DNA from 3 places in the Citrobacter sedlakii genome. Region 3 is predicted to be linked to each of the others. Evidence: predicted binding sites of a transcription regulator. Region 3 holds the regulator's gene; each other region holds the start of a gene.

Region 1 (7,939 bases), 1.3 Mb from region 3:
CCACGGCTTTGCGCTGGTTACCGAGGAGCGACGCTCTACCGGTATTTATGCCTATCTGGATATTGGTTTTAACTCCTTAATCTCCAATATCCATAATTATAAAAACAAGGTCGGTCTGTTAGACAATTCGCGGATGAAAAGCGACACCCAGTGGGTTATTGACTCCATGCGGGTAAAAACCCCTGGCCACCGCACGCAAATTGGTTCGCTTTCCGGAGGCAACCAGCAGAAAGTGATTATTGGTCGCTGGCTGCTGACCCAGCCGGAGATATTAATGCTCGACGAACCCACGCGTGGAATTGACGTTGGCGCCAAATTTGAAATCTATCAGTTAATTGCGGAACTGGCCAAAAAAGGAAAAGGGATCATCATTATCTCCTCCGAAATGCCGGAATTGTTAGGGATAACCGATCGTATTCTGGTCATGAGCAACGGACTCGTGTCTGGAATTGTTGATACTAAAACGACCACGCAAAATGAAATTTTGCGTCTTGCGTCTTTGCACCTTTAAGATCAGGGGCTCCTCATGAGTGCGTTAAATAAGAAAAGTTTTCTCACTTATCTGAAAGAGGGCGGTATTTACGTCGTTCTTTTAGTTTTACTGGCAATTATTATTTTTCAGGATCCCACGTTCTTAAGTCTGCTTAACCTGAGTAACATTCTGACTCAGTCCTCGGTGCGCATTATTATCGCCCTCGGCGTGGCGGGGCTGATCGTCACCCAGGGGACAGACCTGTCAGCCGGGCGTCAGGTCGGGCTGGCGGCGGTGGTTGCGGCAACACTATTGCAGTCGATGGAGAACGCCAATAAGGTCTTTCCGGAAATGGCGACCATGCCGATTGCGCTGGTGATCCTGATTGTCTGCGCTATTGGCGCGATTATCGGCCTGATCAACGGCATCATTATCGCCTATCTGAACGTGACGCCGTTTATTACCACGCTGGGTACGATGATTATCGTGTACGGTATTAACTCCCTGTATTACGACTTCGTTGGGGCATCGCCGATTTCCGGCTTTGACAGCGGTTTCTCGACCTTCGCGCAGGGCTTTATCGCGTTAGGCAGCTTCCGGCTTTCCTATATCACGTTCTACGCACTGATCGCCGTGGCGTTCGTGTGGGTGTTGTGGAACAAAACCCGCTTCGGTAAAAACATTTTCGCCATCGGCGGCAACCCTGAAGCGGCGAAAGTGTCTGGCGTCAACGTCGCGCTGAACCTGCTGATGATCTATGCCCTCTCCGGCGTGTTCTACGCGTTTGGCGGTTTGCTGGAAGCGGGGCGTATCGGCTCCGCCACCAACAACCTCGGCTTTATGTATGAACTGGATGCGATTGCCGCGTGTGTCGTAGGCGGCGTATCGTTTAGCGGCGGCGTTGGGACGGTGTTGGGCGTGGTGACCGGGGTCATTATCTTTACGGTTATCAACTACGGCCTGACCTATATCGGCGTTAACCCGTACTGGCAGTACATTATCAAGGGCGGCATTATCATTTTCGCCGTTGCGCTGGACTCCCTGAAGTACGCACGTAAGAAGTAACCGGCAGGACAAAAAAACCGGCGCAGAGCCTCTGCGCCGGTTTTTTATTTAAAGAACACTAACCAGACGCCGACAACCAGCGCGCCAACGGCAACGCCAAAATAGGCGATAACGTAGCTCCAGTAGACGCCCGGCTGTCCGGTCCGCTGAATGATAAGCGGCGTCTGCGAGCCTTTTACCGTTTTTTCTACACTGCCTGCGCGTAGCGCTTTGAGCCCTTCACGAAAGGTCCACAGGACGATCATCAGTACGCCAATGACGATAAAAATCGTTTTATCTTCCATGTTATTTTCCCAGTTTCTTTTGCAATTCCAGCAACTGCTCTGGCGTAACCGCCGGGTAACCCTGCGCGTCATCGGGGATCTGATGCTGTGTCGGGATAGGCACCAGCGGGCCGAGGAAACGCGGTTCACGCTTAAACAAGTACAGGTCCGCCAGCGCGCCAAAGCGTGCGCCAAACTCGCGAACCCGAACCGTCAGCATATCCTTCGGCGACGGGACGGCGTAGCACTGCGCCTGAATGCCCATGTGCAGAGCGATAAACAGCGCGCGCTCGCAGTGGAAGCGCTGAGTGATGATAATAAAGTCGTTGGTGTCAAAAACCTTGCGGGTGCGGACAATTGAATCCAGCGTGCGGAACCCGGCATAATCCAGCACGATGTCCGCCGGATCGACGCCTGCGGCAATCAGATCCTTACGCATGGTTCTCGGTTCGTTATAACTCTGCAGGGCGTTGTCGCCGCTAAGCAGCAAATAGTTCACTTTCCCGCTGTTATAGGCGTTGAGCGCGCCCTGAATGCGGTAACGGTAGTACTGGTTGATGACGCCAGCGCGATAATATTTCGCGGTGCCGAGCACCACGCCGACCTGACGATAGGGAAGGTCCTGCAGTTCATCATAAATATAGGGCGCGGTTTTCCAGCTCATCCAGCGGTCAAGGCCGAGCACGGTCAACAGCAGCAAGCCGATCAGGACTAACAGGCTGTAAAAAACGCGCTTTAGCATGAAGAAAACTCGGTAACGGGATGAAATTTCAATCAGGCTACTTTACCCGCCTGCGAAGCGCAAGAAACGGCAGTCTGATTGAAGGGATTTTCAGCAATACGCCCCGGAAAAAACGCGTAACATCCAGGCAGGAAAAGGCAACGGCAATTGCGCGAGAGGGGGATGTTGCTCGCGCCGGCCTGGATGATGACAGGTTTATGCTAACAATACGCGGTCGATATTATTGCAGCCTAATGCCTTCAGCGTTGCGGCGGTGGCATCCCACTGAATCAACGAGGCATCCGCTTTTTCCGCCAGCACCGCCCGCTGAATATCGGCAAAATCATATCCGTTGAGATTCAACAAATTCAGCGCGCCCTGAAGCGGCGGCAGAGTCGGGTTAAACGCCGCATTTTCGGCGTAGCTTCCGCTAAAAATGTTGCCGTCTTTGCACGCCAGCGCCACGCCGCTTGGTGACTGGCTGTAAGGCATATGTGAGCGGTTCGCCGCGGCAATGGCCGCTTGCGCCAGCGCGTCGCCTTCGGCGGAGAAGCCGTGATCCTGCTCGTCCATCAAGAGCGTCTTAATGTCCAGATCTTTAGGGCCGAAGGCGTCCGGCAGATAGTCGCGCAGGGTATGCGGTTCGCGTCCTGGCAGATGAATGCGCAGATCCAGCCCGCTGTTCAGTTCATTCATAAACTGACGACAGTGACCACATGGCGTGTAGTTGACAGTGATCGCCGCAAGGCCTTTTTCACCGCGCAGCCACGCGTGACTGATAGCGCTTTGCTCGGCATGGACGGTTTGCTGCATGGTGGCGCCCAGATATTCCATATTGCCGCCGAAATACCAGGTGCCGCTGACGCCGCGCGCAATCGCGCCGACGTTGAAATGGGAGAGCGGGGTACAGGCGCAGGCCGCAGCCAGGGGCAGTAGCGCAAATGCCAGCGCGTCTTCGTCAAGTCCCGTGGCGCTTTTCAGCCACGCGACCTGCTCTGCGGTCAGCAAGGCGGGGAAATGCGTTTCCGCCAGGATCGGCGCCAGCGCTGATTGCAAATTATCCGCAAGTTGGCCAAAGGCAGTGTGAAAACGTGGGTGCATGGCGTTGCCTCAAAATAATGTAATGGGATCGTAGTGTACGGGCCTGTCAGGGCTTTATATGTGATATAAATCTCATTATTTGTGCAACTTATGAAACTTAAATGAAAAATGCGCGACGTATCGCAAATTTTAGCCGGCTACCGCCAGAATTAGCGGAAACAAAAACGGCGCGATCAGGGATGTGATGATCCCGCAGATCACCAGCGCCAGCGAACTGAACGCCCCTTCCTGATAATCCAGCTCCGCGCAGCGGGCGGTGCCGAGGGCGTGAGAAGCCGTTCCCATCGCCAGGCCACGCGCGGCTTTAGTACGAATACGCATGGCATTTAACAGGGTGTGGCCAAAGACGGCGCCGAGAATACCGACAAATATCACGCAAACCGCGCTCACTGCCGGGATGCCGCCAATGCTGCCGCCCACCGCCATTGCGATTGGCGTGGTGACGGATTTTGGCAACACCGACGCGGCAATTTCCGGAGTTGCCCCCATCAGCAGCGCAACCGAGGTGCCGGTCACCATCGCCACAACGCTGCCGACAAAGCAGATGGTGATGATGGATTTCCAGCGGGCGCGGATTTGGTGCAACTGTTCATATAGCGGATAGGCCAGCGCCACGACCGCCGGTTGCAGCAGATCGTTTAACACTTCACTGCCTTTGAAATAGTGATCGTAGGGAATCCCCGTAAGCAGCAAAAACGGAATGATGACCACCATCGCCACCAGCAGCGGGTTCAGCAACGGAAACTTAAAGCGCGCCGCCAGCTTCCGCGCGGCAAAAAAGACCGCTAAGGTCAGCGGCAGCGACCACCAGATATAGGCCATCATTCTTTTGATCCTTTCTGTCCAACCACTTTACGTTCACCGTGAACCAGGTGCGAACTCCAGCTGACCACCAGAAAAACCACCAGCGTACTGATGGCGCACGAGACCACCACCGGGCCAAACTGCGCGCGCAGTAAGTCAAAATACTGCATCACGCCCACGCCAATTGGCACAAACAGCAGCGCCATATAGCGAATCAGGACATAGCAGCCAGGATTGACCCATTTAGCGGGGATGATTTGTAGCGCCAGCAGGACAAACAGGATCAGCATGCCGATAATGCTGCCGGAAATGGCGACAGGAAGCAGAGTTGCAATAAAAATGCCCGCATACAGGCAGGCATAGATCAGCACGAAAGCGCGTAAATATTGCCAGATGATATTCAGTGTCTTACTCATGGGATACGCCTTAAATGAGATGGATTCATCATACAATTAAACGTTAAAACGTGCTACCGATCACATCATGAATTCTTAGCATACTGAGGATAGACAACGGGAACATCGTGCCATGTTCTCCCTTCGTCGGGCTAGACCTGCGTCAGAAAGTGCAGAAAGCGGCTGAGCGCCGCCGAAGGCGTTTCGTTGTTGCGCCAGAACACGCCGACGCTGCCTTTCTGCTCTATCTTCGGCAGGTTCAGGATCACCAGTTGCCCCTGGCTGGCATAGCGCTGCGCCAGCCGTAAAGAAAGAATAGAGATCATGTCGCTGCTTTGCAGCAGGTTAGTGCTGACGTTCATGGATGCCGATTCAATGGTGTTTTCTGGCAGCATCACGCCGTTATCGACCAGCGCGTTATCAATGCTGATGCGGATGGGCGTCCCCGTGGGCCAGACGATCCAGCGCCAACTGGCGAGATCGTTCCAGGAGAGGCTGGCATGGCTGGCCAGCGGGTGATCCGGCCGCGCAACAAAGCAGACGGGTTCGGTATACAGGACCTGATAGTTCAGCGGAAGCTGGAGCGCCCGCCCGCCAACCCGGCCAACCACCACATCCACTGACCCCGCCAGCAGATCGTGCAGCAGCGGCGTCATCACTTTTTCTTCGATGTTGAGGTGCAGCGTCGGCATTTCGCTGAGCAAACCGAGGATCGCCTGTGACACACAGTCAGTCGCCACCGGCGAGCAACCGATTTTCAGGCTGCCGACCAGACCACCGGCCTTAAAGCGGGCAATTTCATACTGGGATCGCTCCATGTCGTTGATTAAGCGCTGAGCATGCTGCAACAACAATTTGCCGCCTTCGGACGGGCGCAGGCCTTTACTGTGACGTTCGAAGAGCGTGATCCCTATCTCATCTTCGAGCTGTGACAACCATTTCGACAGCGCGGGCTGGCTGATATTCATCATTCGCGCCACCTGCGTGAGATTGCCCTGCTCGCCCAGCGCCATCAGCGTTTGCAGGTGATGAAGTTTCAATTTCTGCGCCCAGTTAGCCATCCGCGATAACCTCCAGGTTATGTCTCTGCATGAAAAGCCATTGTACATTTTATCGCCCTATCTACAAACTCGTAACATACCAAAAACAAAAGAACCTCTTACCTTACCTGCACCGAGGCATACACAATGACTCAACGACGTGAACTACAGGCTCTGATCGATGCCGCCCCCGTCGGCAAAACCCAGTGGCGGGTGATCATCTGCTGCTTTCTGGTGGTGATGCTGGACGGCTTTGATACTGCCGCGATTGGCTTTATTGCACCCGACATTCGCAGCCACTGGCAACTGACCGCCGGTGACCTCGCGCCGCTGTTTGGCGCGGGACTGCTGGGGCTGACGGCGGGCGCGCTGCTCTGCGGCCCACTTTCCGACCGCTTTGGCCGCAAACGGGTTATCGAGCTTTGCGTGGCGCTGTTCGGCGCTCTGAGTCTGATCTCGGCGTTTTCGCCGGATCTGCAAACGCTGGTATTCCTGCGCTTTTTGACCGGGCTTGGGCTGGGCGGCGCGATGCCGAACACCATCACCATGACCTCTGAATATCTGCCTGCGCGGCGGCGCGGCGCGCTGGTGACCCTGATGTTCTGCGGCTTTACCCTCGGTTCGGCGATGGGGGGGATCGTCAGCGCCCAACTGGTGGCGGTCATTGGCTGGCACGGCATTCTGATCCTTGGCGGGGTGCTGCCGTTAATGCTGTTCGCCGCGCTGCTGTTCGTGCTGCCGGAATCTCCGCGCTGGCAGGTTCGTCGCCAGCTGCCGCAGGCCACCATTGCCCGCACGGTCAGCGCCATTACCCGTCAGCGTTACGAGGACACGCATTTTTACCTTAATGAAGCGGCGGCGATCGCCAAAGGCAGCATTCGTCAGCTTTTCGTGGGTCGCCAGTTGCCCATTACCCTGATGTTATGGGTGGTGTTCTTCATGAGCCTGCTGATTATTTATCTGCTTTCAAGCTGGATGCCCACGCTGCTCAACCACCGCGGCATTGACCTCCAGCAGGCCTCCTGGGTGACGGCGGCTTTCCAGATTGGCGGTACGCTGGGGGCGCTGGCGCTGGGCGTACTGATGGATAAACACAACCCGTTCCGGGTTCTGGCGGTGAGCTATGCGCTGGGCGCGGTGTGCATCATCATGATTGGCCTGAGCGAAAATGGCCTGTGGCTGATGGCGCTGGCGATTTTTGGTACCGGGGTGGGGATCAGTGGATCGCAGGTGGGACTGAACGCCTTAACCGCCACGCTCTACCCGACGCAAAGCCGCGCGACAGGCGTCAGTTGGTCAAACGCGGTGGGTCGCTGCGGCGCCATCGTCGGATCGCTCTCCGGCGGCGTGATGATGGCGATGAATTTCTCATTCGATACGCTGTTTTTCATTATCGCTGTCCCGGCGGCGATCAGCGCGGTGATGTTGACCCTGCTGATCGTGGTTGTCCGTCAGTCAGCCTCTGTCCCCGATAACGTGCCGCGCACTGGCGGTATGGTAAATGAATAAGGAGAATCCCTATGTCTGAACATAACCAGGATGTCAAAAACAGCCGTCAGCAGTTCTATCAGCATATTTCGGGGCAAAACCTGACCCCGCTGTGGGAGTCGCTGCATCACCTGGTGCCGCAAACCCCGAACGCCAACTGCGCGCCGGCTTACTGGAACTACCAGGAAATTCGTCCGCTGCTGCTGGAGAGCGGCAACCTGATTGGCGCAAAAGAGGCGGTGCGGCGCGTGCTGGTGCTGGAAAACCCGATGCTGCGCGGACAATCCTCTATCACCTCGACGCTGTATGCCGGGCTTCAGCTGATCATGCCGGGAGAGGTCGCCCCGAGCCACCGCCATAACCAGTCGGCGCTGCGGTTTATTGTGGAAGGGAAAGGGGCGTTCACTGCCGTGGATGGCGAGCGCACGCAGATGCACGTCGGTGACTTTATTCTGACGCCGCAATGGCAGTGGCATGACCATGGCAACCCGGGCGATGAGCCGGTTGTCTGGCTTGACGGGCTGGACCTGCCGCTGGTGAATCTTCTCGGCTGCGGCTTTGCCGAGGATTACCCGGAAGATCAGCAGCCG
Region 2 (7,939 bases), 2.3 Mb from region 3:
GAGGTGCCAAGACCGTTCCAGTCACACAGTTCCTGTTGAGCCTGTTTGAGCACGTCTGCCGGTAACATTGCCGGGCCTGAACTAAAATTGAAAACCTGAGCCATTTCCCCTCACCACGTTGCATTGTTATTCACCCACGCTCTGACGAAGCGCAAAGAGTGGGTTTACGTTATTCCTGTGGATATTGGTTTTATCATTCAGTGATACGCGCCGCAACGGGTAATAATCGGCGCGGTGAAAATGAGTGTTCGCTCACACAACACAATCTGTCGGATTGATGGCGAATGACCGATATTTTTGCTGTCAGAGCACCCTTTTTGCCCGACTGGCCTTCGACCATTCTGGATTCTTGCAGCGCGGACAATCTTGCCTGTCGCCAGCGTTAAGGGTAATGACTTCGCTGCAACGCACGCAGGCGTAATCTCCCGTTTCGGGAACGACATGAAATCGCTCGGTGCAATATTTAGGCAAAATGCTCAGACCGGATTTTATCTTTTCTTCTTCAAAGAAATAGACGCTGATTTGCCCGTTGGTTTCCAGTATCGCCAGCCGCACCTGGCCAAGCTGCTCTACGCCATTCAGACGCAGTTCCATAAAGAACTCAAACTCCGTCATATTGGCATGATTCAGTTTGGACCATGCCAGCTCGCCATCTTCAATGATGACGACCGGTTTCCCCTCCAGTAAATCGCCAATCCTTTCACTACGCGCCATCAGCCACATCGCCAACCGGTAAAGCAGCGCAATTATGATAAAGACCACCAGCACCGGCAGCATTGGGACATCATCATAAAAAGCGACGTCTCCTGCCGCGGAGCCCAGCGTCAAAATAATCAACACTTCAAAAAGCGACATCTGGCGCACGCCGCGCCGTCCCGTCAGCTTAAGAAACAGATAGACCAGTACAAAGGTATAAAGACTACGTAACGCAACCTCGCCCAAAAATTCCAGTGGCACTTTGTCCAGTGCCATCCGTTGTAGATCAAACGCTTTCATTTCTCTGCTCTTATGGTGGTTTACTGCATAAAAGCATAGTCAAAACTTTTATTTCCGCCGCGTTCGTGGCGGCGATAGCGTCAGTCAGATAAAACCCGTATCATTGCGCGCTTTCCGTACGACAAAAGTGATTTTCATGACGCAAACATTTATTCCCGGCAAAGACGCCGCCCTGGAAGATTCCATCGCTCGCTTCCAGCAAAAATTGCTCGATCTCGGTTTCCATATTGAAGAAGCCTCATGGCTGAATCCGGTGCCAAACGTCTGGTCGGTGCACATCCGCGACAAAGAGTGCGCGCTGTGCTTTACCAACGGCAAAGGCGCGACGAAAAAAGCGGCGCTGGCCTCTGCGCTGGGCGAATATTTTGAGCGTCTGTCGACGAACTATTTCTTTGCCGATTTCTGGCTTGGCGATACCATCGCCAACGGCCCGTTTGTGCATTACCCTAACGAAAAATGGTTCCCGCTGAACGACAGTGACGACGTGCCGGAAGGGTTGCTCGACGCGCGTCTGCGCGCTTTCTACGATCCGGAAAACGAACTCACCGGCAGTATGTTGATCGATCTCCAGTCCGGCAACGAGGAACGCGGCGTGTGCGGCCTGCCTTTTACTCGCCAGTCAGATAACCAGACCGTCTATATTCCGATGAACATTATCGGCAATTTGTACGTCTCTAACGGTATGTCCGCCGGTAATACCCGTAATGAAGCGCGAGTCCAGGGACTGTCGGAAGTCTTTGAGCGTTATGTGAAAAATCGCATCATTGCCGAAAGTATCAGTCTGCCGGAGATCCCTGCCGATGTACTGGCGCGCTATCCGTCGGTGGTGGAGTCCATTGCGACACTGGAAGCGGAAGGTTTCCCGATCTTTGCCTATGACGGCTCGCTGGGCGGCAACTATCCGGTGATCTGCGTTGTCCTGTTCAACCCGGCTAATGGCACCTGTTTTGCCTCTTTTGGCGCCCATCCGGATTTCGGCGTCGCGCTGGAACGTACCGTGACCGAACTGCTGCAGGGCCGTGGACTGAAAGATCTCGATGTGTTTACCCCGCCCACCTTCGACGACGAAGAAGTGGCCGAGCACACTAATCTGGAAACCCACTTTATCGACTCCAGCGGTCTGATCTCGTGGGATCTGTTCAAGCAGGATGCCGACTATCCGTTCGTCGACTGGAACTTCTCTGGCACCACCGAAGAGGAGTTCGCAACGTTAATGGCCATCTTCAACGCCGAAGATAAAGAGGTCTACATCGCCGATTATGAACATCTTGGTGTGTACGCCTGCCGTATCATCGTACCGGGTATGTCTGACATCTATCCCGCCGAGGATCTGTGGCTCGCGAATAACAGCATGGGAACGCATCTTCGCGATACTCTGCTTTCGCTTCCGGGTAGCAACTGGGAAAAAGAAGATTATCTCCGTCTTATCGAGCAGTTAGATGATGAAGGGTTTGATGACTTTACCCGCGTGCGCGAACTGTTGGGCCTGGCGACGGGTCCGGATAACGGCTGGTATACCCTGCGTATTGGCGAGCTGAAAGCGATGCTGGCTTTGGCGGGCGGCGATCTGGAACAGGCGCTTATCTGGACCGAATGGACAATGGAGTTCAACGCGTCCGTCTTTACGCCGGCGCGAGCCAACTATTATCGTTGTCTGCAAACGCTGCTGCTGCTTTCCCAGGAAGAAGAGCGCGAACCGCTGCAATACCTGAACGCCTTTGTGCGTATGTATGGCGCGGATGCGGTAGAAGCGGCAAGCGCGGCGCTGAGCGGTGAAGCGGCTTTCTACGGCCTGCAGCCGGTGGATTGCGATCTTCATGCCTTCGCTTCACACCAGTCTCTGCTGAAAGCGTATGAAAAGCTGCAGCGCGCAAAAGCCGCATACTGGTCAAAATAAAGGCAATTGGCTTACTGACTGTAGGCGTTAATTATCGTCTGAGCTATATTACGGGGCGCTTTACGTGCCCCGTTTTACTTATTTTTGAAGAGCCAAATATAAATGTAATAACAAGGTTAAATATTGGTAGTTGATATTACTATTATTAACCGCTATTTGTTACTTTATTTGGCAATTACTCCATATTAATTAACCGCTCAACAGACCCAGGAAGGAAAAAATTCAACTCATTTGCTAAATTTTAAAATTTATTTTTATTAGGATAATCAATAAATTACACCGAAATCGCATAAAAACCATGCGCTTTACGGGCCTATAAGCCAGGCGAGATATGATCTGTATCAATTTCTCATCTATAATGCTTTGTTAGTATCTCGTCGCCGACTTAATAAAGAGAGAGTTAGTGTGAAAGCTGACAACCCTTTTGATCTTTTACTCCCTGCTGCAATGGCCAAAGTGGCCGAGGAAGCAGGTGTCTATAAAGCAACGAAACATCCGCTTAAGACTTTCTACCTGGCGATTACCGCCGGTGTATTTATCTCCATCGCCTTTGTTTTCTATATCACTGCGACGACCGGCACGGGTACGATGCCCTTTGGTATGGCGAAACTGATTGGCGGTATCTGCTTCTCTTTGGGGTTGATCCTTTGCGTAATTTGCGGCGCTGACCTCTTTACCTCCACCGTTTTGATTGTTGTTGCCAAAGCCAGTGGGCGTATTACCTGGGGCCAGTTAGCGAAAAACTGGCTGAATGTCTATTTTGGTAACCTGGTGGGTTGCCTGCTCTTTGTGCTATTGATGTGGCTTTCCGGCGAATACATGACCGCCAATGGTCAATGGGGACTCAATGTTCTGCAAACCGCCGACCACAAAATGCACCATACTTTTATTGAAGCCGTCTGTCTCGGCATCCTCGCTAACCTGATGGTGTGCCTGGCCGTATGGATGAGCTATTCAGGTCGTAGCCTGATGGATAAAGCGTTTATCATGGTTTTACCGGTCGCCATGTTTGTTGCCAGCGGTTTTGAGCACAGTATCGCAAACATGTTTATGATCCCGATGGGTATTGTTATCCGTGATTTCGCCACACCGGAATTCTGGACCGCTGTTGGGTCTACTCCGGAAAGTTTTTCTCACCTGACCGTGATGAACTTCATCACTGATAACCTGATTCCGGTTACGATCGGTAACATTATCGGCGGCGGTTTGTTGGTCGGGTTGACATACTGGGTCATTTATCTGCGCGGCAACGATCATCATTAATTCTGATTTTCGCACTGCGCAGTAAATAAAAAATCCACTTAAGAAGGTAGGTGTTACATGTCCGAGCTTAATGAAAAGTTAGCCACAGCCTGGGAAGGTTTTACCAAAGGTGACTGGCAGAATGAAGTAAACGTCCGTGACTTCATCCAGAAAAACTACACTCCGTACGAGGGTGACGAGTCCTTCCTGGCTGGCGCGACTGAAGCCACCACAGCGCTGTGGGACAGCGTAATGGAAGGCGTTAAACAGGAAAACCGCACTCACGCGCCTGTTGACTTTGACACCTCTGTTGCTTCTACCATCACTTCTCACGACGCTGGCTACATTAACAAAGCCCTTGAGAAAATCGTTGGTCTGCAGACTGAAGCGCCGCTGAAACGTGCGATCATCCCGTTCGGCGGTATCAAAATGGTTGAAGGTTCCTGCAAAGCGTACAATCGCGAGCTGGACCCGATGCTGAAAAAAATCTTCACTGAATACCGTAAAACGCACAACCAGGGCGTGTTCGACGTTTATACTCCGGACATCCTGCGTTGCCGTAAATCCGGTGTTCTGACCGGTCTGCCAGACGCATATGGCCGTGGTCGTATCATCGGTGACTACCGTCGCGTTGCGCTGTACGGTATCGACTACCTGATGAAAGATAAATTCGCGCAGTTTACCTCTCTGCAGTCTGACCTGGAGAATGGCGTAAACCTGGAAGCGACGATTCGTCTGCGTGAAGAAATCGCTGAACAGCACCGCGCGCTGGGTCAGATCAAAGAGATGGCGGCGAAATACGGCTGCGATATCTCTGGTCCGGCTACCAACGCTCAGGAAGCTATCCAGTGGACCTACTTCGGCTACCTGGCTGCCGTTAAGTCTCAGAACGGCGCGGCAATGTCCTTCGGTCGTGTCTCCACCTTCCTGGATGCGTACATTGAACGTGACCTGAAAGCGGGCAAAATCACCGAGCAAGACGCTCAGGAAATGATTGACCACCTGGTCATGAAACTGCGTATGGTTCGCTTCCTGCGTACCCCGGAATATGATGAACTGTTCTCTGGCGACCCGATCTGGGCAACAGAATCTATCGGTGGTATGGGCGTAGATGGCCGTACTCTGGTTACCAAAAACAGCTTCCGCTTCCTGAATACCCTGTACACCATGGGTCCTTCTCCGGAGCCGAACATCACCGTTCTGTGGTCTGAAAAACTGCCGCTGAACTTCAAGAAATTCGCCGCTAAAGTGTCCATCGACACCTCTTCTCTGCAGTACGAGAACGATGACCTGATGCGTCCGGACTTCAACAACGACGACTATGCTATCGCATGCTGCGTAAGCCCGATGGTTGTGGGTAAACAAATGCAGTTCTTCGGTGCGCGTGCAAACCTGGCGAAAACCATGCTGTACGCAATCAACGGCGGCGTTGATGAAAAACTGAAAATGCAGGTGGGTCCGAAATCTGAACCGATCAAAGGCGATGTTCTGAACTTTGACGAAGTGATGGACCGTATGGATCACTTCATGGACTGGCTGGCTAAGCAGTATGTCACCGCGCTGAACGTTATCCACTACATGCACGACAAGTACAGCTACGAAGCCTCTCTGATGGCGCTGCACGACCGTGACGTGGTTCGCACCATGGCATGCGGTATCGCAGGTCTGTCCGTTGCGGCTGACTCCCTGTCTGCTATCAAATATGCGAAAGTGAAACCGATTCGTGACGAAGACGGTCTGGCTATCGACTTCGAAATCGAAGGCGAATACCCGCAGTTTGGTAACAACGACGCTCGCGTTGATGACATGGCGGTTGACCTGGTAGAACGTTTCATGAAGAAAATTCAGAAACTCACTACCTACCGTAACGCTATCCCGACTCAGTCTGTGCTGACCATCACCTCTAACGTTGTGTATGGTAAGAAAACCGGTAACACCCCAGACGGTCGTCGTGCTGGCGCGCCGTTCGGACCAGGTGCTAACCCGATGCACGGTCGTGACCAGAAAGGTGCGGTTGCCTCTCTGACCTCCGTGGCTAAACTGCCGTTTGCTTACGCGAAAGATGGTATCTCTTACACCTTCTCTATCGTACCGAACGCACTGGGTAAAGACGACGAAGTTCGTAAGACTAACCTGGCGGGTCTGATGGATGGTTACTTCCATCACGAAGCGTCCATCGAAGGTGGTCAGCACCTGAACGTGAACGTCATGAACCGTGAAATGCTGCTCGACGCGATGGAACATCCGGAAAAATATCCGCAGCTGACCATTCGTGTATCAGGTTACGCAGTACGTTTTAACTCCCTGACGAAAGAACAGCAGCAGGACGTTATCACCCGTACTTTCACTCAGACCATGTAATTCCCTGTCTGACTGAAAAAGCGTAGAATAAAGGCTCCACGTAAGTGGGGCCTTTTTAGCAAATAGCCCGCCTCACAGCCTGGTTTGTCAGCTATCTATACTTTGGGTATCTGCCAAAACAGACTCGACACAGCCCATGAGCTGTGCGCCAACACGGCCCCGGATGGGCCACATCTGGAGAAACACCGCAATGTCAGTTATTGGTCGCATTCACTCCTTTGAATCCTGTGGTACCGTTGACGGCCCGGGCATTCGCTTTATTACCTTCTTCCAGGGCTGCCTGATGCGCTGCCTGTATTGCCATAACCGCGATACGTGGGATACCCACGGCGGTAAAGAAGTTACCGTTGAAGAACTGATGAAAGAGGTGGTGACCTATCGCCACTTTATGAATGCTTCTGGCGGCGGCGTAACGGCATCTGGCGGCGAAGCGATCCTGCAGGCGGAATTTGTTCGCGACTGGTTCCGCGCCTGTAAAAAAGAAGGCATTCATACCTGCCTGGACACCAACGGCTTTGTCCGCCGTTACGATCCGGTTATTGATGAGCTGCTGGAAGTGACCGATCTGGTGATGCTCGACCTTAAGCAGATGAACGACGAAATCCACCAGAACCTGGTGGGCGTATCAAACCACCGCACGCTGGAGTTTGCCCGGTATCTGGCGAAAAAAGAGGTTAAGGTCTGGATCCGCTACGTTGTGGTGCCAGGCTGGTCCGACGACGACGACTCCGCGCATCGCCTGGGCGAGTTTACCCGCGATATGGGTAACGTCGAGAAAATCGAGCTGCTGCCCTATCATGAGTTAGGCAAGCACAAATGGGTGGCGATGGGTGAAGAGTACAAACTGGACGGCGTAAAACCGCCGAAAAAAGAGACCATGGAACGCGTGAAAGGCATTCTGGAGCAGTACGGTCATAAAGTGATGTACTAACTCATTGACGCGTTTGGGCCTACGCCAGTAGGCCCGATAAGCGCTGCGCCATCTGGCGCGCCCGCCCCGACTACGACATAAAATATTGCGAAAGTTTATTCGCCACGCTTTCAATTGAGAAAATACTTTTCTGATGCGCTTTGCGACACTCAGCATAGCGTTCATCCTGCGCTTCCAGGGCATTGAGCAGTCGGTCTGCAACAAGCATCGCACCGGCTATTTCTGCAAAACCGTACTCACCTTCCCCTTTCAACGCCACCGCCGCCTGCAGATTCCAGTCGGAAAGACGACTCAACGGCGCTATCGTGCCGCGGGTTAGGGAAAGAATTCGCACATTCTGCTGCTTCGCCAGCGTCAGGGCTTGCATCATGTCCGCTGACGACTCTCCGGTATGAACCACAATAATCCCCTGACTCTGCGGGTCGACCATAATGGATGACGTGGCGAGATAAAAACGATCGACGAAACTCGCCGCTTTGCCCATTTTGATCAGGTTCATTTGCAAAAACAGC
Region 3 (7,939 bases):
TTTGCCCTTCAGGCCGAGCTGTTCGCCGTAGGTTGGCAGCAGCAGCTCAATCGCCGCGGTGTTAAAGCCAATCCCGTGGTTGAGGGACTGCACCTGATGTTCCGCGTAGATGCCTTTAATCGCCATCATCGCCATCAGGATGTGTTCCTGTTTAATCAGGCGCGGGTCGCGGGTGAAGAGCGGCTCAATGAAGAACGGCTTGTCGGCCACCACCACGTAATCGATCCACGAGCCCGGAATATCGACGCGCGGCAGATCACACTCGTCGTCCACCAGCTCGTTCACCTGTGCGATGACGATGCCGTCATGGAACGCGGCGGCTTCCACCAGCGCCGGGGTATCTTCGGTACTCGCCCCGGTATAGAGGTTACCTTTACGGTCCGCTTTAAACCCGGCAATCAGCGCCACGTTTGGCGCCAGGTCAACATACAGGCGGGAGTAAAGTTCGATGTAGGTGTGAATCGCACCGATTTCGAGCTGGCCATCTTCCAGCAGCTGCGAAATGCGCAGGCTTTGCGTACCGGAGAAGGAAAAATCCAGCTTGCGGGCGATGCCTTTCTCAAAGATATCCAGATGTTCGCTGCGGCCCACGCTTGGCATGATCATGTGCAGGTCGTGCACTTTTTCGGGATTCACTTCAGCCAGCATGCGGGACAGGAAATCTGCCTGCTTCTGGTTATTGCCTTCTAATACCACGCGGTCACCCGGCGCGATCAGTTTTTCCAGCATCGCGGTCAGGTCTGCGGTAGGCAGTACCTTGCCCTGCACCGGTACGGAAGCCAGACGCCGCTGCTTCTCAGTGCGGCGGGTATTCCAGACGCGTGCGGGTGTTTGCCCAGATAACATTATTAACCTCCTGATTCAGCTAATCATTTTGATTGCTTAACACGCTAATGAGTGTGCGCTCTGGTGAGAAAGTCATCAATTAAGCGTAGAGAGGGATCGTTAGCCTGAGAGTAATAATTGAAGTAACAATTTGTGATGAGGATCAACTACTCCATTCCAGACGCCATCCTGAGCTACGCATTTTTCATAAACACAACAGGCAAGTGGCGGTATAGTAGACGGCTGATAATGAGAGACCATCGCAGCCGTTATGAGCCAAATAACTTCGTCAGACCTTCAACTCACCGCCGTAAACTCGCGTGAATTTCGCCCAATGCGTGGTATTCGTAACCGCCATTTGCAGACCATGCTGCCGCGCCTGATCCGCCGCAAAGTGAATTTTGCCCCCCACTGGCAGCGGCTGGAGTTACCTGACGGTGACTTTGTCGATCTGGCCTGGAGTGAAGATCCGGCGTCCGCGAAACACAAACCTCGTCTGGTCGTCTTTCACGGTCTGGAAGGCAGTCTGAACAGCCCGTATGCCCATGGCCTGATTGAAGCGGCGCAAAAACGCGGCTGGCTTGGGGTGGTAATGCATTTTCGCGGCTGCAGCGGCGAGCCAAACCGCATGAACCGTATTTATCACTCTGGCGAAACCGAAGACGGCGCCTGGTTTCTACACTGGCTGCGTCGCGAATTTGGTCACGCGCCAACCGCGGCGGTGGGCTATTCGCTGGGGGGCAATATGCTGGCCTGCCTGCTGGCAAAAGAAGGGAAAAACATCCCGATAGAGGCTGCGGTGATTGTTTCCGCCCCCTTCGTGCTGGAAGCGTGCAGTTACCATATGGATAAAGGCTTTTCCCGCGTTTATCAGCGTTATCTGCTCAATTTGCTGAAGGCGAACGCGTCGCGCAAACTGGCGGCGTATCCGGGCTCCCTGCCAGTCGATCTTGCGCAGTTGAAATCCCTGCGCCGCATTCGCGAGTTTGACGATCTCATCACCGCCAAAATTCACGGTTTTGCCGACGCTATCGACTATTATCGTCAGTGTAGCGCGATGCCGTTACTCAACCGGATCGCCATCCCGACGCTGATCATCCACGCCAAAGACGATCCGTTTATGGATCATCACGTGATCCCCAAAGCCGACGATTTGCCGCCGCAGGTGGAGTATCAGCTAACGGAACATGGCGGGCACGTTGGGTTTATCGGCGGCACGCTGCGTCGCCCTGAGATGTGGCTGGAGGCGCGTATTCCCGACTGGCTGACAATGTATCTGGAGGTACCAAGATGATGATCCCCTGGCAGGAGCTCTCTCCCGAGACGCTGGACAACTTAATCGAAAGCTTTGTGTTGCGCGAAGGCACCGATTATGGTGAACATGAACGTTCACTTGAGCAAAAGGTCGCCGACGTTAAACGTCAGTTGCAGTGCGGAGAAGCGGTTCTGGTCTGGTCTGAATTGCACGAAACGGTCAACATCATGCCGCGTAAACAGTTCCGCGAATAAGCCTGTATCCTCGGCCGACTATAATAAAAAACCTAACCTACTCATGGAGTTGTTATGTCTGCCAAACATCCGGTGATTGCGGTAACAGGATCCAGCGGCGCGGGGACCACCACCACCAGCCTCGCGTTCCGTAAAATTTTTGCCCAGCTCAACCTGCGCGCGGCCGAGGTGGAAGGCGACAGTTTTCATCGTTATACCCGCCCGGAAATGGACATGGCGATCCGCAAGGCGCGCGATGCCGGACGGCATATCAGCTATTTCGGCCCCGAAGCCAATGACTTCGGCCTGCTGGAACAGACCTTCATTGAATACGGGCAGACGGGCAAAGGCCAGTCGCGCAAATATCTGCATACCTACGACGAAGCCGTACCCTGGAATCAGGTGCCTGGCACCTTCACGCCCTGGCAGCCGCTGCCGGAGCCGACCGACATCCTGTTTTATGAAGGGCTGCACGGCGGCGTGGTGACGCCACAGCATGAGGTGGCGCGCCATGTGGATTTGCTGGTGGGGGTTGTGCCCATCGTCAACCTGGAGTGGATCCAGAAACTGATCCGTGACACCAGCGAGCGTGGACATTCCCGCGAGGCGGTGATGGACTCCGTGGTGCGCTCAATGGACGATTACATCAACTACATCACGCCACAGTTTTCCCGTACCCACATCAACTTCCAGCGGGTCCCGACGGTGGATACCTCAAACCCATTCGCCGCACGCGGCATTCCCTCGCTTGATGAGAGTTTTGTGGTGATACATTTCCGCAATCTCGAAGGCATCGATTTCCCCTGGCTGCTGGCGATGCTGCAAGGTTCGTTTATTTCTCACATCAATACGCTGGTGGTACCGGGCGGCAAAATGGGCCTGGCGATGGAACTGATCATGCTGCCGCTGGTACAGCGCCTGATGGAAGGCAAGAAGATCGAATAAGCCTCAATGGCGGCTGGCCCGATTGTGCCATAAGGCAGTCGAGCGCAGCGCCATCAGGTAAAAATTATCAGGCGGCAATGACTTCATACGAGTGGGTAATATTCACCGCTTTTTCCAGCATCAGCGCCACGGAACAATACTTTTCGGCGGAAAGATCCACCGCCCGCGCCACCGCGGCGTCTTTTAAATCATGCCCCGTCACGATGAAATGCAGATTGATGTGGGTAAACAGGCGCGGCGCTTCTTCACGACGCTCGGAGGTCAGTTTTACTTCGCAATTGGTCACATCCTGACGTCCTTTTTGCAGAATGGAGACCACGTCGATAGCGCTACAGCCGCCCGCGGCCATTAACACCATTTCCATCGGGCTGGGCGCTTTATCTCCCGAATTGCCGTCCATCAGGATCTGGTGTCCGGAAGCTGACTCGCCCAGGAAGGTTAACCCTTCAACCCATTTCACACGCGCTTGCATATTTTTTTACTCCAGTGCGTCAATTTTCCTGACAGATTACGCGTACATAACAATTCTCGCAACGGAAGGCGACCTGCGTCATGCTGAAGCGAGACACCAGGAGACACACGGCTAAAGCTATGCTAAAACAGTCAGGATGCTACAGTAATACATTGACGTACTGCATGTATGCAGAGGACTTCACATTAAAGGCTGCTGTCCGTTATTGACAGCCTCTTCCCAGGAAGCGGGAAGCACATTTTTGCAACCCCAGAGACAGCGCCGTTTTCTGGCTCTGGAGACAGCTTATAACAGAGGATAATCGCGCATGGTGCTTGGCAAACCGCAAACAGACCCGACTCTCGAATGGTTCTTGTCTCATTGCCACATTCATAAGTACCCGTCGAAGAGCACGCTAATTCACCAGGGTGAAAAAGCAGAAACGTTGTACTACATCGTTAAAGGCTCTGTGGCAGTGTTGATTAAAGATGAGGAAGGTAAAGAAATGATCCTTTCTTATCTGAATCAGGGTGATTTTATTGGCGAACTGGGCCTGTTTGAAGAAGGCCAGGAACGTAGCGCATGGGTACGTGCTAAAACTGCATGTGAAGTGGCTGAAATTTCCTACAAGAAATTCCGCCAGTTGATCCAGGTGAACCCGGATATTCTGATGCGTCTCTCTTCCCAGATGGCTCGCCGCCTGCAGGTCACATCAGAGAAAGTCGGTAACCTGGCCTTCCTTGACGTGACCGGTCGTATCGCCCAGACGCTGTTGAACCTGGCGAAACAACCCGATGCAATGACCCACCCGGACGGTATGCAGATCAAAATTACCCGCCAGGAGATTGGCCAGATCGTTGGCTGCTCTCGCGAAACCGTTGGTCGTATCCTGAAGATGCTGGAAGATCAAAACCTGATCTCCGCGCACGGTAAGACCATCGTCGTTTACGGCACTCGTTAATCCCGTCGGAAATGGCGCGTTACCTGGTAGCGCGCTATTTTTGTTTTCCCGATGTGGCGCAGACTGATTTATCACCCTGAGATCAACTACGCACTACGTCAGACGCTGGTGCTCTGTTTGCCCGTGGCCGTCGGCCTGCTGATAGGCCAACTGCATCTGGGCCTGCTTTTCTCCCTCGTTCCCGCCTGCTGTAACATTGCCGGGCTTGATACGCCGCACAAGCGCTTCTTCAAGCGTCTGGTCATTGGCGCCTCGCTGTTTGCCGGGTGTAGCCTGGCGATGCAACTGTTGTTGGCGCAGGCGGTACCGTTACCGCTGATTCTGACCGGGTTGACGCTGCTCCTCGGCGTCACCGCGGAGTTAAGCTCGCTTCACGCCCGTCTGCTTCCCGCTTCGCTGATCGCCGCAATTTTTACCCTCAGTCTGGCGGGAAATATGCCAGTGTGGGAGCCGCTGCTGATCTATGCGCTGGGGACATTGTGGTATGGACTGTTTAACTGGTTCTGGTTCTGGTTGTGGCGCGAACAGCCGCTGCGCGAATCGCTAAGCCTGCTGTATCGCGAACTGGCAGATTACTGCGAAGCGAAATACAGCATGCTGACCCAGCACACCGATCCGGAAAAAGCCCTACCGCCGCTGTTGGTGCGCCAGCAGAAAGCGGTTGACCTGATCACCCAGTGCTACCAGCAAATGCATATGCTGTCGGCGCATCACAATAACGATTACAAACGGATGCTGCGCGCCTTCCAGGAAGCGCTGGATCTGCAAGAACATATCTCGGTCAGCCTGCACCAGCCGGAAGAGGTGCAAAAACTGGTCGAGCGCAGCCACGCCGAACAGGTGATCCGCTGGAACGCGCAAACCGTCGCCACGCGTCTGAGGGTGTTGGCGGATGACATTCTGTACCATCGCCTGCCCACGCGCTTCACCATGCAGAAGCAAATCGGCGCGCTGGAAAAGATCGCCAATCAACATCCGGATAACCCCGTCGGGCAGTTTTGCTACTGGCATTTCAGCCGTATAGCCCGCGTGCTTCGCACCCAGCGTCCGCTCTATGCGCGCGATCTGATGGCGGATAAACAGCGGCGGCTTCCGCTGCTACCGGCGCTGAAAAGCTATCTGTCGCTGAAGTCTCCGGCGCTGCGCAACGCCGGACGCATTAGCGTCATGCTGAGTATCGCCAGCCTGATGGGTACCGCGCTGCACCTGCCGAAGCCGTACTGGATCCTGATGACGGTACTGTTCGTGACGCAAAATGGCTACGGCGCAACGCGCGTACGCATTCTGCACCGTTCGGCCGGAACGCTGGCGGGACTTATCGTCGCGGGCGTGACGCTGCACTTTCATATCCCCGAAGGGTATACGCTGCTTTTAATGCTCTTCGTCACCCTGGTGAGCTATCTGATTATCCGCAAAAACTACGGCTGGGCGACGGTGGGGTTTACCGTCACGGCGGTGTACACCCTGCAACTGTTAACCCTGAACGGCGAACAATTTATCATTCCGCGGTTTGTCGATACGATCATCGGCTGTCTGATCGCCTTCGGCGGCACCGTCTGGCTGTGGCCGCAGTGGCAAAGCGGTCTGTTGCGCAAAAATGCCCACGACGCGCTGGAGGCGGACCAGGAGGCGATCCGCCTGATCCTCAGCGACGATCCGCAGGCGACGCCGCTGGCATACCAACGAATGCGCGTCAACCAGGCCCACAACACGCTGTTTAACTCGCTGAATCAGGCCATGCAGGAACCGGGATTTAATACGCATTATCTGGAAGATATGAAGCTGTGGGTCACCCACAGCCAGTTCATTGTCGAGCATATCAACGCGATGACCACCCTGGCGCGAGAACATACAATGCTGACACCTGATCTGGCCCAACGATATCTGCAATCGTGTGAAATTGCGCTCCAGCGTTGTCAGCAGCGGCTGGAATATGACGGGCCGGGCAGCTCTGGGGATGTAAATATTCTTGAGGCGCCAGAGATGCTCTCCCACGGGCCATTGAGCACGCTGGAACAGCATCTCCAGCGTGTGCTGGGGCATTTAAATACCATGCATACCATTTCGTCGGTGGCCTGGCGCCAGCGACCGCACCACGGGATCTGGCTCAGCCGCCGGTTGCGCGATATGAAAGGCTGACGCTCTATGCGGCCTATTCGCTTACGACTTTCGCGACGGCTTGCGCGAAACGCTGCATTCCTTCGTCGATATCCGCCTCTTCCACCACCAGCGAGGGAGCAAAACGCATCACCTCAGGGCCAGCGTTGAGCACCATCACCCCCGCCTCCGCTGCCGCATACAGGAAATCACGCGCGCGCCCCTTATACTGCGGCTTCAGTTCGGCGCCAATCAACAGGCCCATGCCGCGAATGTCGCTGAAAACGTCAAAGCGTTCATCGATCTGTTGCAGATGCTGAACAAATCTCTGCCGCTTCGTCTGCACCCCACTTAACACGGCTGGCGTACTGATGATATCGAACGCCGCCTCCGCAACCGCACAGGCCAACGGGTTACCGCCATAGGTAGAACCATGCGAGCCCACGTGAAATGCCGAAGCGATATCCTGGGTGGTCAGTACCGCACTTACCGGAAAACCGCCGCCCAACGCCTTCGCGCTGGTCAGAATGTCCGGCGTCACGCCATAGTGCATATAAGCGAACAGATCGCCGGTGCGTCCCATGCCGCTTTGTACTTCATCAAACACCAGCAGCGCCTGATGCTCGTCGCACAGCTTGCGCAGGCCTTGCAGGAATTCCGGCGTCGCCGCCAGCACGCCGCCTTCGCCCTGTACCGGCTCGACCACTACTGCGCAGGTGTGATCGTCCATCACCGCGCTGACGGCATGGAGATCGTTAAAGGGCACGTGAATGATATCGGCCGGTTTTGGGCCGAAACCATCGGAATACTTCGGCTGACCGCCCACGGAAACGGTAAACAACGAACGACCGTGGAACGCATTATGGAAGGCGATAATTTTGGTTTTGAAGGGGCTATGGCGGACGCATGCATAATGACGCGCCAGTTTAAACGCCGTTTCGTTGGCTTCCGTCCCGGAGTTCATGAACAGCACGCGCTCGGCAAAGGTGGCGGCGATAAGTTTCCGTCCCAGACGCAGCGCCGGTTCGTTGGTGAATACGTTACTGGTATGCCAGAGCGTTTCGCCCTGCGCTTTCAGCGCTTCCACCAGCGACGGGTGGCAATGACCGAGCGCGGTAACCGCAATCCCTCCGGCAAAATCGACATAGTCTTTGCCCTGCTGGTCCCAGACC

The links. Region 3 encodes CRP, which controls carbon source genes, mostly activating them, when cyclic AMP is high. Its sites were predicted from a motif close to ATGTGANNNNNNTCACAT; they were not measured.
Region 1: a site for CRP is predicted at 3,681-3,698, ahead of cdd (cytidine deaminase). Genes of this name have one in related genera too.
Region 2: a site for CRP is predicted at 3,223-3,240, ahead of focA (formate transporter FocA). Genes of this name have one in related genera too.

What each region holds. Positions count from the first base shown of each region.
Region 1 covers NZ_CP071070.1:1,723,372-1,731,310, forward strand. The annotation lists gene mglA (galactose/methyl galactoside ABC transporter ATP-binding protein MglA) at 1-511, shown strand, start outside; gene mglC (galactose/methyl galactoside ABC transporter permease MglC) at 527-1,537, shown strand; gene JY391_RS08135 (DUF2542 family protein) at 1,582-1,821, opposite strand; gene sanA (outer membrane permeability protein SanA) at 1,823-2,542, opposite strand; gene cdd (cytidine deaminase) at 2,738-3,622, opposite strand; gene JY391_RS08150 (CidB/LrgB family autolysis modulator) at 3,752-4,447, opposite strand; gene JY391_RS08155 (CidA/LrgA family protein) at 4,444-4,842, opposite strand; gene JY391_RS08160 (LysR substrate-binding domain-containing protein) at 4,974-5,882, opposite strand; gene mhbT (3-hydroxybenzoate transporter MhbT) at 6,009-7,370, shown strand; gene gtdA (gentisate 1,2-dioxygenase) at 7,382-7,939, shown strand, end outside.
Region 2 covers NZ_CP071070.1:2,859,790-2,867,728, forward strand. The annotation lists gene serC (3-phosphoserine/phosphohydroxythreonine transaminase) at 1-104, opposite strand, end outside; gene JY391_RS13675 (DUF421 domain-containing protein) at 304-996, opposite strand; gene ycaO (30S ribosomal protein S12 methylthiotransferase accessory factor YcaO) at 1,133-2,893, shown strand; gene focA (formate transporter FocA) at 3,299-4,156, shown strand; gene pflB (formate C-acetyltransferase) at 4,214-6,496, shown strand; gene pflA (pyruvate formate lyase 1-activating protein) at 6,687-7,427, shown strand; gene JY391_RS13700 (MurR/RpiR family transcriptional regulator) at 7,498-7,939, opposite strand, start outside.
Region 3 covers NZ_CP071070.1:437,916-445,854, reverse strand. The annotation lists gene mdcA (malonate decarboxylase subunit alpha) at 1-846, opposite strand, end outside; gene JY391_RS02060 (hydrolase) at 1,097-2,119, shown strand; gene JY391_RS02055 (YheU family protein) at 2,116-2,334, shown strand; gene JY391_RS02050 (phosphoribulokinase) at 2,389-3,258, shown strand; gene JY391_RS02045 (OsmC family protein) at 3,326-3,730, opposite strand; gene crp (cAMP-activated global transcriptional regulator CRP) at 4,038-4,670, shown strand; gene JY391_RS02035 (YccS/YhfK family putative transporter) at 4,722-6,809, shown strand; gene argD (bifunctional acetylornithine/succinyldiaminopimelate transaminase) at 6,823-7,939, opposite strand, start outside.